Linked DNA regions of Rhodospirillum rubrum ATCC 11170. The protein of the gene in region 1 binds, or shares a complex with, the protein of each later gene. Links are inferred from orthologs where the notes say so. Each region holds a gene or a part of one and is shown in the gene's direction. Other genes may lie near its edges.

Region 1 (7,438 bases):
GTATTGGGCAGATAGGTGTATTTGGCGGGATCGACGTAATCGACCAGCATCGGCTGCGACGGATCGCTGACATTGACCCGGCGCACGGCGACGGTGACGATTTCGGCGCCGCTGGCTTCGATCGCCCGGGCGGTCTCCTCGAAATCGCGGTATTTGCCGGTGCCGACCAGCAGCCGCGACGAGAACACCCGACCGGCCACGGTGAACGGATCATCGGCCGGCTGGGGGTCCGAGCGGTCGCCGCCACCGATGAAATGGACGATTTCAAGCTGATCGCCCTCATCAAGGGCGGTTTCCTTATAAGTGGTCCGCGCCACGATCTCGCGGTTGCGCTCGACCGCCACCTTACGGGGATCGACCCCCATGCCAACCAGCAAGGCCTCGATGGAAACGGAGGGGGCGAGCTCGCGCGGCTCGCCGTTGATGATCACCCGCATGTCTTGGAATTCCATGGCTGTTTGTTGGGCGGGCTCTCAATCCGGGGCGGCCCCTCCGCGAAAGCGATCCCGCTTTTTCTGGGCGGAGAGACGGCCCTCGTCCCGCAGGGCCTCAGTATGGGTCGCTGATCAGTCGGATTCAACTGGGATGACCCGTCAGCGGGCGCGGGATTTGTTGCGAGGGCCGGGGAGCATGGTATAACCCCTATCCGCCCCCCAAGCGCCAGAAGAAGCCCGCGCGGGCCAGGAATCCGATGACAGCACGCCCCATCCTCATCCTCAACGGCCCCAATCTCAATCTGCTCGGCACCCGCCAACCCGAAATCTACGGGGCGACCACCTTGGCCGACATCCGGGTTTTGTGCGAGGAACGGGCGGCCGCCCTTGGCCTTGCCATCGATTTCCGCCAGTCCAATCACGAGGGTGAATTGGTCACCTGGATTCAGGAGGCCCGCCACGGCCACGGGGCGATCATCCTCAACGCCGCCGCCTATACCCATACCTCGGTGGCCATCCTCGACGCCCTGCTCGCCTGTGAAAAGCCGGTGATCGAGGTTCATTTGTCCAATATTCACCGACGCGAGGACTTCCGCCGACACTCCTATGTGTCGGCGGCCGCCGTCGGCATGATCTGCGGTTTCGGGGCGCTGGGCTACGCGCTCGCCCTCGAGGCCGTCGCCGGCCAACCGGGCGTTCGGAGCTGACCGTCTGTTCGCGGCCCGACCCCCCAATATCCTTTCATTGCGGAGAGAACCGATCCCATGGCGAACACCCCCATCGACAGCGACGCGATCCGCGCCCTCGCCGAGTTGCTCGACGAAACCGGGCTGACCGAGATCGAATACGATAGCGGAGCCCTGCGTATCCGCATCGCCAAAGGCGGTGCCATGACCGGGGTGACCTATGCCAGCGCGCCGGCCGCCATCGCCGCCGCCGCTCCGGCCGCGGTCGCCGATCCGGCCGATCACCCCGGGGCCATCAAGGCGCCGATGGTCGGCGTCGTCTATCATTCCAGCGAACCCGGCGCCGCCGCCTTCGTGCAGGTCGGCGATCAGGTCGCCCAGGGCCAGACCCTGGTGCTGATCGAGGCCATGAAGACCTTCAATCCGGTCCGCGCGCCGCGCGCCGGTACGGTGGCGGCCATTCTGGTCGACGACGCCACTCCGGTGGAATTCGGCGAACCCCTGATCATCCTCGAGTGAGGGAGGGCGGGCGCCCCATGTTCGACAAAATCCTCATCGCCAACCGGGGCGAGATCGCGCTACGCATCCATCGGGCCTGCCGGGAGATGGGCATCAAGACCGTCGCGGTGCATTCCACCGCCGATTCCGAGGCCATGCATGTGCGTCTGGCCGACGAGTCGGTGTGCATCGGTCCGCCCTCGGCCCGTGACAGCTATCTGTCCAAGGCGGCGATCATCTCGGCGGCGACCATCACCAATGCCGACGCCATCCACCCCGGCTATGGCTTCTTGTCCGAAAACGCCGATTTCGCCGAGATGGTCCAGGACCACGGCTTCACCTTCATCGGCCCGTCGCCGCGCCATATCCGCCTGATGGGCGACAAGATCACCGCCAAGCAGGCGGCCCTTGAAGCCGGGCTGCCCTGCGTGCCCGGGTCGGCCGGGGCGGTGACCAGCGAAGAGGAAGGCTTGAAGGTCGCCGCGGCCTTTGGCTATCCCGTGCTGTTCAAGGCGACCGCCGGCGGCGGCGGTCGCGGCATGAAGGTCGCCACCGGTCCCCATGACCTGGGCGAGGCCTTCCGCACGGCGCGGACGGAAGCCCAGGCGGCCTTTGGCAATTCCGAAGTCTATATGGAGAAATATCTCCAGAACCCGCGCCATATCGAGGTGCAGGTGCTTGGCGATAATTACGGCGGCGCGGTCTATCTTGGCGAACGCGATTGCTCGCTCCAGCGCAAGCACCAGAAGGTGCTTGAAGAAGCCCGCTCGCCGGCGCTCAACGACGAGGCGCGCGCCCGCATCGGCGAAATCGCCCGACGCGCGGTCGAACGCCTAGGCTACAGCAACGCCGGCACCATGGAGTTCCTTTACGAAGAGGGCGAGTTCTATTTCATCGAAATGAACACCCGCCTTCAGGTGGAACACCCGGTCACCGAAATGATCACCGGCATCGATGTGGTGCGCGAGCAGATCCGCATCGCCGCCGGGGCGCCGCTGGGTTATGACCAATCGGCGATCCGCTTCCATGGCCATGCCATCGAATGCCGGGTCAACGCCGAGGATCCGGTGACCTTCGCCCCCTCCCCCGGGCGCGTGACCTATTTCCACCAGCCCGGCGGCATGGGCGTGCGCGTGGATTCCGGGCTGTACCAGGGGGTGATGGTGCCTCCCCATTACGACAGCATGGTCGCCAAGCTGATCGTTCACGGGGCGACCCGCAACGAATGCCTGATGCGGCTGCGCCGGGCCCTTGATGAATTCGTCATCGAGGGGATTCAAACCACCTTGCCGCTGCATCGCCGCATCGTCCGCGCCCCCGAATTCGTCGATGGCGCCTATGACATCCGCTGGCTCGAGAACTTCGTGGACCAATAGGCCTTTCGCGCCGGAATTTTGATCCTATCTCCTTTGGGGACGGCCTCCCGCCGCGCGCGGGAAGCCGTCCCCGATTTCTTGAGCGGAGCCGTTCCTACGCGATGAAGAAGGTGTGCAGCCGGTGATTTCGATCACCCCGGAAATTCTGGTCAGGGCCTATGCCAGCGGGGTTTTCCCGATGGCGCGCGCCCATGACGACCCGCAACTCTATTGGATCGACCCCGACGAGCGCGGCGTTTTGCCGCTGGACGGCTTGCATGTCTCGCGCTCGCTGCGCAAGGTGCTGCGCCACTGCCCTTTCACCGTCACCATCGATACGGTCTTCGTCGAGGTGCTCAAGCAATGCGCCGCCCCGGTGCCCGGCCGGGACGAAACCTGGATCAATGCCGAGATCGAGCATCTGTTCACCGACCTGTTCGACCTCGGCCTTGGCCATAGCGTCGAATGCTGGCAGGGCGACCAGTTGGTCGGCGGGCTTTACGGTCTGGCGATGGGCGGGGTGTTCTTTGGCGAAAGCATGTTCTCGCGCGTCGACAACGCCTCCAAGGTGGCGCTCTGCCATCTGGTCGCCCGGCTCAAACGCGGCGGTTTCCGCCTGCTCGACACCCAGTTCACCACCAACCACCTGCGCAGCATGGGCGCCGTCGAAATCGCCCGGCCGCTTTACCACGCCCGCCTTGGCAACGCCTTGCAGGTGATGGGCGATTTCACCGTCGACGTCCCCGACGTCCTGGCGGCCCTGGACACCCCCAGCGGTTACTGACCGGGGGGCCGGACCGCGAGGGGGCGCCTTAATCGAGCGGGGCGCCGCCGGGATCGACCGGGATGGGGGCGGCTTCGGGGGCGCTTTCGGGCTTGCCGCTATCGCCGGCGTCACGGTCGGCCGGGATCTCGCAGCGCAGGACCCAGACATCGTAAACCGCGTGGTCCATCGCCGAGAGCGACGGGCTGGATGCGAACATCCAGCCTTCGAAGATCTGCTTGGCCGCCACCCCTTCGGCGCGTTCGACGATATCAAGGAAAGCGGCGCTTTCGGGATCGTCGGGCGGCACCCGGCGCACGCAGGAGCGCACGGTGATGGTCAGCGACCCCAGCCGCAGGTCGCCGCCCACGGCGATGCTGCTTTCGCCCACCCGCGCCGTGGTCTTGTCAAGCCAGCCCAGGCGGGCGGTATCGGCGTTGATATCCTCGGCCCCGGCCGGGGCGGTGGCGGCAAGCATCAGGCAAAGGCCGCCCGTTGCCGAAAGAACGGCGGCGCGGGGGCTGGAAACCAGACGGAGCATGGTAAGCCTCAAGACCCGGGAGCGGGCTGTGTCGCGAGGAAGATGATCTCGCCCACCAGTTCTTCCATCGACTGGAAATCCTGGGTATGGGTCAGGCGGGCGTTGGCGGCTAGTCTGGTCGCCGATTGGCCGGGTTCCAGGCGCACGTATTTGCCCCCCAGCAGACCATCGCTGACGATGGCGGCGCGCGAGTCCTCGGGAATATGGATATCGCCGCTGATGGTCATATCGACCACCGCCTCGTAGGTATCGGAATCCAGGGTCTGGCCGGTGACGGTGCCGACCTTGACGCCGTTGATCCGCACGTCGCTGCCCGTCACCAAACCACCGACCTTGAGGAAAACCGCCTGGATCGGATAGCCGGTCACCGCCTTGAGATCGGCGGTGTTATAGGCAAAAACCAGGAAAAAGGCGGCAACGACCAGAACCACCGCGCCCATGATCGTTTCGATCGGGTTACGCATCCTATCGTCCTTCTTCCACATCGGCTTGCACGGCGGGCAAAGAGGCCAAGGTCACGGCGCCGGGCGCCGTTCCCGCCGTATCGTTTAGCGTATTCGTGCGCATATCGTGGCGCGTATCCTGGGCCGGCGGCGGCTCGGAAACGCCATCCCGACCCGGATCGGGGGAGAACACCCCGGGTTCGGGCGGTGGCGGATCGTCCTCAAAGGGCCCGGGCGCGAAGGGATTGACCTCGGGCGGGGCGACCGCCCCACCGCCGAAGGGGTCGCCGGGATCACCGGCACCGCCGGGCGGCGGCGCCTGAGGGTGGCTGGCGGCCTTGGCTTTTTGCTGCTCGGCGGCCGGAATATCGGGATCAAGGCCGCGCTTGATCTTGGCCATGGCGACGATCTTGACCAGCAGGTCCTCGACGATCACCGAATCCTGGCTGTAATCAAGCCGTCCGCCCGGGGCGATCGTCCCATAGCCGCCGCCCAGCGAGACCAGTTCGATATATTTCGAGCCGAGCAGGCCATCGGTTTGAATTTTGGCGGCGGTGTCGTCGGGCAATTCGTTGGGCAGATCCAGGCGCATGGTCACGATCGCCCGGTACTCGGGATCAAGCTTGTGGCCGACGATGCGGCCGATCGGAATGCCGGCCAAGCGAACGGGACTGCCGATGCCGATGCCATCGGTTCGGTTGAACACCGCTTCGACCTGATAGGCTCCAGCCTGTCCCGAAGCGTCGTGGCGATTGATCGATGTCGCCGCCAGCAACGCCACGCCCAGCAAGACCACCGCGCCGCCGATCAGAGTTTCCCTGCGGGGGCTCTCAGCCATTCGTCGTCCTTATCGTCATCGGCCTAGAAACCGGGGTGTTCACGGGCGCCAGGGCTGATAATCGCCCGTCGCCGCCGCGCGCCGGCCGCCGGCGCGTTCATCGCCATCGGGAACATAGGCGCCCAGCGTTCCGGTCAAATTGGGCTGATGGGGCTGGGCCCACTCCGCCGCCGGCGTCGCCAAGGGGGCGTCGCTGGTGTGATGGAGCCAAGCGTGCCATTCGGCGGGCACCTTCGACCCCTCGGCCTTTCCCTTATAGAAGACCCAGCGCTTGCGCCGGTAGAGCCCCTCTCGGCCCAGGGCGGAGCGCTTCTCTTGATAATAACGGTTGCCGAAGGCGTCCTCGCCCACCAGTTCGCCGTTGCGCATGGTGTAAAGCCGGGTCGCGAAACTCATGGCGGTCTCACTCCTTATCGCGAGTCCCTGGGAAAGGTTGGTCGCGCCGCACTATGGCGCAAGCGCTCCCGTCCGTCCAGCCCGAGGCCAAGGCCCAAAAACTTCATCCGCCCGACTCCGCAGCCCGCCAGGGGTTCCCGCCCTCACAACAAATTTTGGCTGCGTCAGGCGAAAAAAACCAGTTGTAGCCCCTCCCGGAGACACATAATCTAGGCCCCAACACGGCGAACGAAGCTAGATCTTGTGGCCCCGCCCTTTTCAGGTTGACAGGGGATTCGCAAGGTTTTCCGGCGCCTTACCAACGTCATTCTTTTTTTCCTACCCACCCTCCGAGGACGTAGCAGAGCCGTATGATGCGGCGCGTCTCCCCGGAAACCTGTCCATGGGCCCTCCCCCGGGTCAGGTCAGACAGCCAAGGACGGACCAATGCGTATCGAGCGTCACTTCACCACGGATGGCCAGAGCCCCTATGCCGCCATCGGTTTCCGCGAGGCGATCAGCGAAATCCGCAATCCCGACGGCTCGGTGGTTTTCCGCGCCGACGCCGTTCTGGTGCCCGATGCCTGGAGTCAGGTCGCGACCGACGTTCTGGCCCAGAAGTATTTCCGCAAGGCCGGCATTCCCGCCCGCCTGCGCCCCGTGCCCGAGGCCGATGTTCCCGAATGGCTGTGGCGCAGCGAGCCCGACACCGAGGCCCTGGAAAGCCTGCCCACCGAGGAGCGCTTGGTTGGCGAATCCGACAGCCGTCAGGTCTTCGACCGGCTGGCCGGCACCTGGACCTATTGGGGTTGGAAGGGCGGCTATTTCGACGCCGAAAGCGACGCCCAGGCCTTCTTTGACGAAATGCGCCACATGCTGGCCACCCAGGTCGGCGCCCCCAATTCCCCCCAGTGGTTCAATACCGGCCTGCATTGGGCCTATGGCATCGACGGTCCGAGCCAGGGGCATTTCTATGTCGATTTCAAAACCGGCGAAGTAAAGCGCTCGGAAAGCGCCTATGAGCATCCCCAGCCCCACGCCTGCTTCATCCAGTCGGTCAATGACGATCTGGTCAATGACGGCGGCATCATGGACTTGTGGGTGCGCGAGGCGCGGCTGTTCAAATACGGCAGCGGCACCGGCACCAATTTCTCGTCGCTGCGCGCCAGCGGCGAATCGCTGTCGGGCGGCGGCAAGTCGTCGGGTTTGATGAGCTTCCTCAAGATCGGCGACCGCGCCGCCGGGGCGATCAAATCGGGCGGCACCACCCGCCGGGCGGCCAAGATGGTGATCTGCGATATCGATCACCCCGACATCGAAGAATTCATCACCTGGAAGGCGCGCGAGGAACAAAAGGTCGCCGCCCTGGTTTCGGGCTCCAAGCTGTGCTCGCAGAACCTCAACGCCGTGATGGAAGCCACCCGCACCTGGGACGGCAAGGACGGCGACGAGCGTTTCGACCCCACCGTCAACAAGACCTTGAAGAAGGCCATCCTCGGCGCCCG
Region 2 (7,327 bases), 1.1 Mb from region 1 along the record:
GCGGGTGGTCACCCCGCAAGAGGCGATGGCCGAGGGGGCCGATGTGCTGGTGATCGGCCGGCCGATCACCGGGGCGACCGATCCCGCCCAGGCGGCGCGGCTGATCGCCGGGGAAATCGTGGGATGGGACGTCGGGATATGAGCGAGACCCTGATCAAGATCTGTGGATTGACCGACGAGGACGGCGTCGATGCCGCCGTCGAAGCCGGGGTCGACATGATCGGCTTCGTTTTCTTCGAGCCCTCGCCGCGCGATCTCGATCCGGCGCGGGCGGCCGAACTGCTGGACGGCGTGCCCCATGCCGAAGAGGGCGGGCCGCTGCGCGTCGGTTTGTTCGTCGATGCCGATGATGCGACCCTGGAGGCGGTTTTCGCCGGGGTGCGCCTGGACGTTTTGCAGTTCCATGGCGAGGAAAGCCCCGAGCGGGTGGAATGGGCGCGCCTGGAATACGGCCTGCCGGTGATCAAGGCCCTGCCGATCGCCAGCGCCGCCGATCTGGAGCGGGCGGCGCTTTATGCCGAGGTCGCCGATTACCTGCTGTTTGACGCCCGCCCCCCGGCCGGCGCCGACCGCCCGGGCGGCCATGCCCAGACCTTCGACTGGTCGCTGCTGGCCGGTTTCTCGGCGCCGGTGCCCTGGTTGCTGGCCGGCGGCCTGACGCCCGAGAACGTCGCCGAAGCCATCAAGGTCAGCGGCGCCACCGCCGTGGATGTGTCGAGCGGCGTGGAGACGGTGCGCGGGATCAAGGATCCCGAGCGCGTCAGCGCCTTCGTCAAAGCCGTTCGCGAAGGCTGAAGCGCCATGATCCCGCCCTATCGCGAGCACCCGCTGCGCGAGGTGTTGATTAACGAGTTGCACGCCCGGCCCTCGGAAACCATCGAGGCGCCGGTCCGGCTGAGCCATTTGGCGGTGCTGACGGGCGAGATCACCGATCCCAGCCTGGACCACCTGGGGCTGCTCTGCGCGCGCATGGGCGAAACGGTGCCGGCCAAGGGGGCGACCCGCTTCAACGCCAATCTGGGCGGGCTGGGCCTGCAGTTCGAACGTCATACCGAGTTCTGCACCTATACTTTCCAGCGCCGCGGGCGAACGGGGGATCTGCCCTTCGACCAGCCGGCGCTTGATATGGTGCCACCCGACTGGCTGGCCACCCTGCCCGGTCAGGTGCTGTCGGCGGTGCATCTGGTGGTCGAGCCCAAGGACACGCCCGAGTATTCGATCGAGGAACTCAGCATTCGCCATTTCGCCGGCAATCCGGTGGTCGGGTCGGCGGTCGGAGGCGGCGCCGCCTTCGCCTATTCCGATCTGCGATTGCACGATGACCGCTGCCTGCGCATGCTGATCCGCGACGTCGATCTCAATCCCCGTCATGCCGGACGTCTGGTGCAGCGGCTGCTCGAGCTCAACACCTATCGGGCCCTGGCGCTGCTCGCCCTACCGATGGCCCGGGAATCGAGCCCGGGCCTGCGACGGATCGATATGGTCCTGGCCCATGTAGCGGCGCGGATGGCCGATCCCAACGGCGTGGATTCCGATGCCGAATTGTTATCGGAGCTGTCCAATCTGACCGCCGAGGTCGAATCCCTGGCGGCGGCCAATTCCTATCGCATCGCCGCCACCCGGGCCTATCACGCCCTGGTCCAGCGCCGGCTGGAGGAATTGCGCGAGGTGCGTCTTGATGGCGTCGTTACCTTCGGCGCCTTCATGGACCGCCGATTGACCCCGGCGATGGCCACGGTGGACTCGGTTTCCGAACGCATCGAGTCGCTGTCCGAACGCGGGGCGCGGGTCGCCAGTCTGCTGCGCGCCCGGGTCGAGGTCGATCTTCAGGCCCAGAACAAGCGCCTGCTTGAAAGCATGAACCGCCGGGCCCGCATCCAGCTGCGTCTGCAAGAGGCGGTTGAAGGGCTGTCGGTGGTGGCCATCAGTTATTATCTGGTCGGGCTTGTCGGCTATATGGCCAAGGGCGTGTCCGGCGCCGGGGTGGAGGTCAAGGAAAGCGTCGTCACCGCCATCGCCGTACCGGTGATCGTCGCCAGCGTCTGGCTGGTGTTGCGCCGGGCCAAACGCGCCATGCTCAATCGCGCCGATTAATCCCTTCAAGGCGGACCGCATAAGATCGCCGCGCCCTTGGCGCCGGCCCGGTGGGGTCGCATAAGATCGCGGCGCTCTTGGCGCCGGCCCGACGGGGCCGCATAAAAGAGCGGCGCTCTTGGCGCCGGGTGATGGGCTGCGCTATAACCAGCACCCGCCAGGAAGGGATCTCCGATGACCACCATGCCAAACACCTACCGCTCCGGCCCCGATGATCGCGGTCATTTCGGACTGCACGGCGGGCGCTATGTCGCCGAAACCCTGATGCCGCTGATCCTCGATCTGGAAAAGGCTTGGGAAGCGACCCGCGATGATCCGGCGTTCAAGGCCGAGCTGGGCGGCTATCTCGCCACCTATGTCGGCCGGCCGAGCCCGCTGTACTTCGCCCGCCGTCTGACCGAGGCCCTGGGCGGGGCAAAGATCTATTTCAAGCGCGAAGACCTCAACCATACGGGCGCCCATAAGATCAACAATTGCATGGGGCAGATCCTGCTCGCCAGGCGCATGGGCAAGACGCGGATCATCGCCGAAACCGGCGCCGGCCAGCATGGGGTGGCCACCGCCACCGTCTGCGCCCTGTTTGGCATGCCCTGCGTGATTTACATGGGCGCCACCGATATCGAGCGTCAGGCGCCCAATGTGTTCCGCATGAAGCTGCTTGGCGCCGAGGTCCGCCCGGTGACCAGCGGCGCGGGCACCCTCAAGGACGCGATGAACGACGCCATGCGCGACTGGGTCGCCAATGTCGCCGACACCTATTACCTGATCGGCACGGCGGCCGGCCCCCATCCCTATCCGGCGATGGTCCGCGACCTGCAGAAGGTCATCGGCGAGGAAGCCCGCGCCCAGGTGCTCGAGGCCGAGGGTCGGCTGCCCGACACCCTGATCGCCTGCATCGGCGGCGGCTCCAACGCCATCGGCCTGTTCCACCCCTTCCTGGACGATCCCGACGTGCGCATCATCGGTGTCGAGGCCGCCGGCGAGGGCTTGGACAAGCGCCATGCCGCCTCAATGGCCGGGGGGCGTCTGGGCGTGCTGCATGGCAACCGCACCTATCTGCTTCAGGACGGCGCCGGCCAGATCACCGAGGCCCATTCGATTTCCGCCGGCCTGGATTATCCCGGCGTCGGCCCCGAGCACGCCTGGCTCAAGGACAGCGGCCGGGTCGAGTATGTGCCGATCACCGACGACGAGGCGGTTCACGCCTTCCAGGAAACCACCAAGCTCGAAGGGATCATTCCGGCCCTGGAAAGCAGCCACGCCATCGCCCATGCCATGAAGATCGCCCCCACCCTGCCGGCCGATCATCTGATGGTGGTCAGCCTGTCGGGGCGCGGCGACAAGGACGTGGGGACGATCGCCAAGGTTCTGGGCAGTGATTTCAAGGGAATGATGCCGTGAGCGCCACCACGCCGACCACCGATCGCCTCTCCCGCCGCTTCGCCGCCCTCAAGGCCGAAGGCCGGGGGGGCCTTGTCACCTATGTCATGGCCGGCGATCCCGACCAGGAAACGGCCCTCGCCCTGATGCGCGGCCTGCCCGGCGCCGGGGCCGATATCATCGAATTGGGAATGCCGTTTTCCGATCCGATGGCCGATGGCCCGGCGATCCAGGCCGCCGCCCTGCGCGCCCTGGCCGCCGGGATGACCCTGACGGGGACCTTGGAAACCCTGAAGGCGTTCCGCGCCACCGATGATGACACCCCGGTGGTTCTGATGGGCTATTACAATCCCATCCATTATTACGGGGCCGAGGCCTTCGCCCGCGACGCCGCCCTGGCCGGCGCCGACGGCCTGATCATCGTCGACCTGCCGCCCGAGGAGGCCGACGAGCTTCTACCCTTCCTGCGCGCCCAGGGTCTGCATCTGATCATGCTGGCGACGCCGACCACCGATGAGGCGCGGCTGCCGGCGATTCTCGAGCGGGCGAGCGGGTTTCTTTATTATGTTTCGATCGCCGGCATCACCGGAACGGCCGCCGCCGATGCCGGGGGCGTCGCCCAGGCGGTCGCCCGCATCCGCCGGAAAACCGATCTGCCGATCGCCATCGGCTTTGGCGTATCCACCCCGGCCCAGGCGGCGACGATGGCGCGGGTCGGTGATGCCGCCGTGGTCGGTTCGGCCATTGTCCGCCGGCTGGCCGAGGGCGGGGACGTGCTGGGCTTCGTTGGCGAATTGGCCGGCGCCCTGCGCAAGGTCGACGCGGCGGGGTAAATCAAATCACCCGCGCCCGGAGAGCGGCTGTTTTGGCTCGTCCCCGGGCGCCGGGCGCGATGCCTGATCTAGGGCGGGGAGCGTGCAATCAGATTCACGCTCCCCGTCCTACGATTTTGATAGTCAAGCAAATCGTCGTCGCACTCTGGTTCAGATTGCTAGGGGATTTGCTCTAGCTTAACAGCGAGTGCCGTTCGCGCTCGGCCGGCTCATCGGCGACCTCCGCGGCGGTGGGATTGGACGTATAGGCCAGCAGGCTTTTGTTCACATCCACCGAGGCCGCCTTTTCCTGAAGGGCGATCACCGCCTGACCGGCTGTGGCGGTAGCGGCGGTAGCGGCGGTCGTCGCGGTGGCGGTGGCGGTGGTCGTCGCGGTGGCGGCCGCGATCGGCGTTCCATTGGTTTTTTCTTCGAACTGCGCCTTGATCATTTCGCGGATCTCCGCCTCGATCTTTTCGCGTTCGTCGGCCGGCAGGGCGGCGAGACTTGCCTCGTCCAGGCCCTTGGCGGCCAGTAAGCTGTAGCGCATCTTCTCCGCCGGGCTCAGGTTCACGAAGGCGAGGAACTCGTTCTTGGCCTTGGTCCCCTCCGACTCCGCGTCCTCTTCGACCCCGGCGGCGCCAGGCGAGTTGAGGAAAGTCGAAAACAGCCCCTGTACCTTGTCTTTCTCCTTGTCCTTATCCTTGCTGCTCGTCGTCAAGGACGACGACGGGGAATTTCCCGATCCTATCACCTCGATCGTCATCGCAAATCCTCCTGATCGTCTGGTGGGTGATGGCAGGCAAGAACCATGCCGGGTTGCGGCGACGGGGGTCGGCGGATTTGCCGGGGATCGCCGGGGATCGGCGGAGGTAAGGGGGGCCGAAACTGCCCGGTGCGGGCAGTTTTTGCCCGGTCAGCCCGTTGATGACGATCGATGGGGCGCGGCTCGGGCTTTCCCACGCCCCGCCGACGTGATAGACCCCCACCTTCGCGCAACGGTCTAGAGAGCACGCGACCCATGAACTGGCTGACAACCTACGTCCGGCCCAAGATCCGCAGCCTCGTCGGCCCCCGGGAGGTCCCCGAGAACCTCTGGCGGAAGTGCCCGGCTTGCGGGCATATGATCTTCCACAAAGAGTTGGAAAAGGCCCTTCAGGTCTGCACCCATTGCGGCCATCACATGCGCCTGCCGATCAAGCAGCGCCTGGAGCTGTTGTTCGATGACGGCGCCTATACGGCGATCGAGCTGCCCAAGCCGCCGCTTGATCCGCTGCGCTTCAAGGACATCAAGCGCTATTCCGACCGCTTGAAGGAAGCCCAGGCCAAAACCGGCGAAAAAGACGCGATCATCGTCGGTCATGGCAAGCTGATGGGCCAGGGCGTGGTCGTCGCCGCCTTCAATTTCGACTTCATGGGCGGCTCGATGGGCATGGCCGTGGGCGAGGGGCTGGTCGCCGCCGCCGAACTGGCCTTGCTGCAAAAGGTGCCGCTGATCGCCATCCCGTCGTCGGGGGGGGCGCGCATGCAGGAAGGCATCCTGTCGCTGATGCAGATGGCGCGCTCGACCGTCGCCGTCGATCGGGTGAAGGAAGCCGGCCTGCCCTATATTGTGCTGCTCACCGATCCGACCACCGGCGGCGTCACCGCCTCCTTCGCCATGCTGGGCGATATCGCCCTGGCCGAACCCGGGGCGGTGATCGGTTTCGCCGGCGCCCGGGTGATCGAGACGACGATCCGCGAAAAACTGCCCGAAGGCTTCCAGCGTTCCGAATACCTGCTGGAACACGGCATGGTCGACATGGTGGTGCCGCGTTCCGAGCTGAAGGAGACCTTGGCCCGCTTGATGGCGCTGCTGATGCGCCGCCCGCCAGCCGCCGAGGTGGTGACCCTGTCGCCGGACCACCGCCCCGCCGTGGTCGAGACGCCGCGCGAGGCGCCCAAGCCCAAGCCCCGGCCGCCGGTCGAGGATTTGGAGGCGGTGGCCCGCAAGGTCGATGACGCCGACTTCGACGGGGCGGACGCCCCGCCACCGCCCGCGCCCAAGCCGGCGAAGCCTTAGGCGGACCGTTGGCATGAACGCTCCCGATGGGGTGCTCGCCCGCTTGATGGGCCTGCACCCCAAGGTGATCGACCTGTCGCTCGGCCGCGTCGAGCGGTTGCTGGCCGCCCTGGGCCACCCCGAACGGGCCCTGCCGCCGGTCATCCATGTCGCGGGCACCAATGGCAAGGGATCGGTGGTCGCCACCTGCCGGGCCCTTCTGGAGGCGGCGGGCTACCGGGTCCATGTCTATACCAGCCCCCATTTGGTGCGCTTTGGCGAACGCATCCGGCTGGCCGGCACCCTGATCGCCGACGAGGCGCTCCGTCGGCTGCTTGAAGAGGTGGAAAGCGCCAATGCCAAGGCGCCGATCACCTTTTTCGAGGTGACGACGGCGGCGGCCTTCCTGGCCTTTTCGCGAAGCCCCGCCGATGTGACCTTGCTCGAGGTCGGCCTGGGCGGGCGCCTTGACGCCACCAATGTCATCGCCGATCCCGCCGTTTGCGCGGTGACGCCGATCGATCTTGATCATCAGCAGTATCTGGGATCAACGCTGACGGCCATCGCCGGGGAAAAGGCCGGGATTCTCAAGGCCGGAGCCCCCGCCGTCATCGCCCCCCAACCGCCCGAGGCCGCCCAAACCCTCGCCGCCCGCGCCACCGCCGTCGGCGCGCCGACCCTCTGGGCCGGGCGCGACTGGTCGTGGGAGCGCACGACGACGGGCTGGCGTTTCGCCGGGCTCGATCTGCCGCTCCCCGTGCTTGCCGGTCCCCATCAACTGGGCAACGCCGCCCAGGCCCTGGCGGTGATCGACGCCCTGGAGGCACGGACCGGCCTGCGGGTCGAGGGCGTGGCGCGGGCCAGGGGGCTGCGCGCCGTCGACTGGCCGGCCCGCCTGCAACGGTTAGACAGCGGCCCCTTGGTCGAGAGACTGGCCCCGGGAACCACCTTGTGGCTGGACGGTGGCCATAATCCCCATGCCGGCCGCGCCCTGGCCGCC

The links.
Region 2: the proteins of RRU_RS12600 (region 1) and accD are in contact, whole or in part, in a solved structure (PDB 8UXZ), measured with the Escherichia coli proteins. The link is inferred for Rhodospirillum rubrum ATCC 11170 from one-to-one orthologs.

The regions. Positions count from the first base shown.
Region 1 is NC_007643.1:2,831,706-2,839,143, forward strand. What follows is about bases 1-2,918. They hold RRU_RS12600 (acetyl-CoA carboxylase biotin carboxyl carrier protein), read left to right. Parts: upstream 1-1,198; coding sequence 1,199-1,639; downstream 1,640-2,918. Other genes in these bases: RRU_RS12590 (bifunctional sulfur carrier protein/thiazole synthase protein), read right to left, coding at 1-251; aroQ (type II 3-dehydroquinate dehydratase), read left to right, coding at 692-1,141; accC (acetyl-CoA carboxylase biotin carboxylase subunit), read left to right, coding at 1,657-2,918. In the rest of the region: more of accC, read left to right, coding at 2,919-2,994; aat (leucyl/phenylalanyl-tRNA--protein transferase), read left to right, coding at 3,116-3,757; RRU_RS12615 (DUF2155 domain-containing protein), read right to left, coding at 3,786-4,277; RRU_RS12620 (outer membrane lipid asymmetry maintenance protein MlaD), read right to left, coding at 4,286-4,741; RRU_RS12625 (MlaD family protein), read right to left, coding at 4,743-5,558; RRU_RS12630 (NADH:ubiquinone oxidoreductase subunit NDUFA12), read right to left, coding at 5,598-5,954; RRU_RS12635 (vitamin B12-dependent ribonucleotide reductase), read left to right, coding at 6,381-7,438. UniProt on the Escherichia coli protein: This protein is a component of the acetyl coenzyme A carboxylase complex; first, biotin carboxylase catalyzes the carboxylation of the carrier protein and then the transcarboxylase transfers the carboxyl group to form malonyl-CoA.
Region 2 is NC_007643.1:3,942,420-3,949,746, forward strand. What follows is about bases 4,521-7,327. They hold accD (acetyl-CoA carboxylase, carboxyltransferase subunit beta), read left to right. Parts: upstream 4,521-5,307; coding sequence 5,308-6,348; downstream 6,349-7,327. Other genes in these bases: RRU_RS17720 (hypothetical protein), read right to left, coding at 4,521-5,007; RRU_RS17730 (bifunctional folylpolyglutamate synthase/dihydrofolate synthase), read left to right, coding at 6,362-7,327. In the rest of the region: pyrF (orotidine-5'-phosphate decarboxylase), read left to right, coding at 1-142; RRU_RS17700 (phosphoribosylanthranilate isomerase), read left to right, coding at 139-795; RRU_RS17705 (DUF3422 family protein), read left to right, coding at 802-2,094; trpB (tryptophan synthase subunit beta), read left to right, coding at 2,269-3,495; trpA (tryptophan synthase subunit alpha), read left to right, coding at 3,492-4,307; more of RRU_RS17720, read right to left, coding at 4,480-4,520.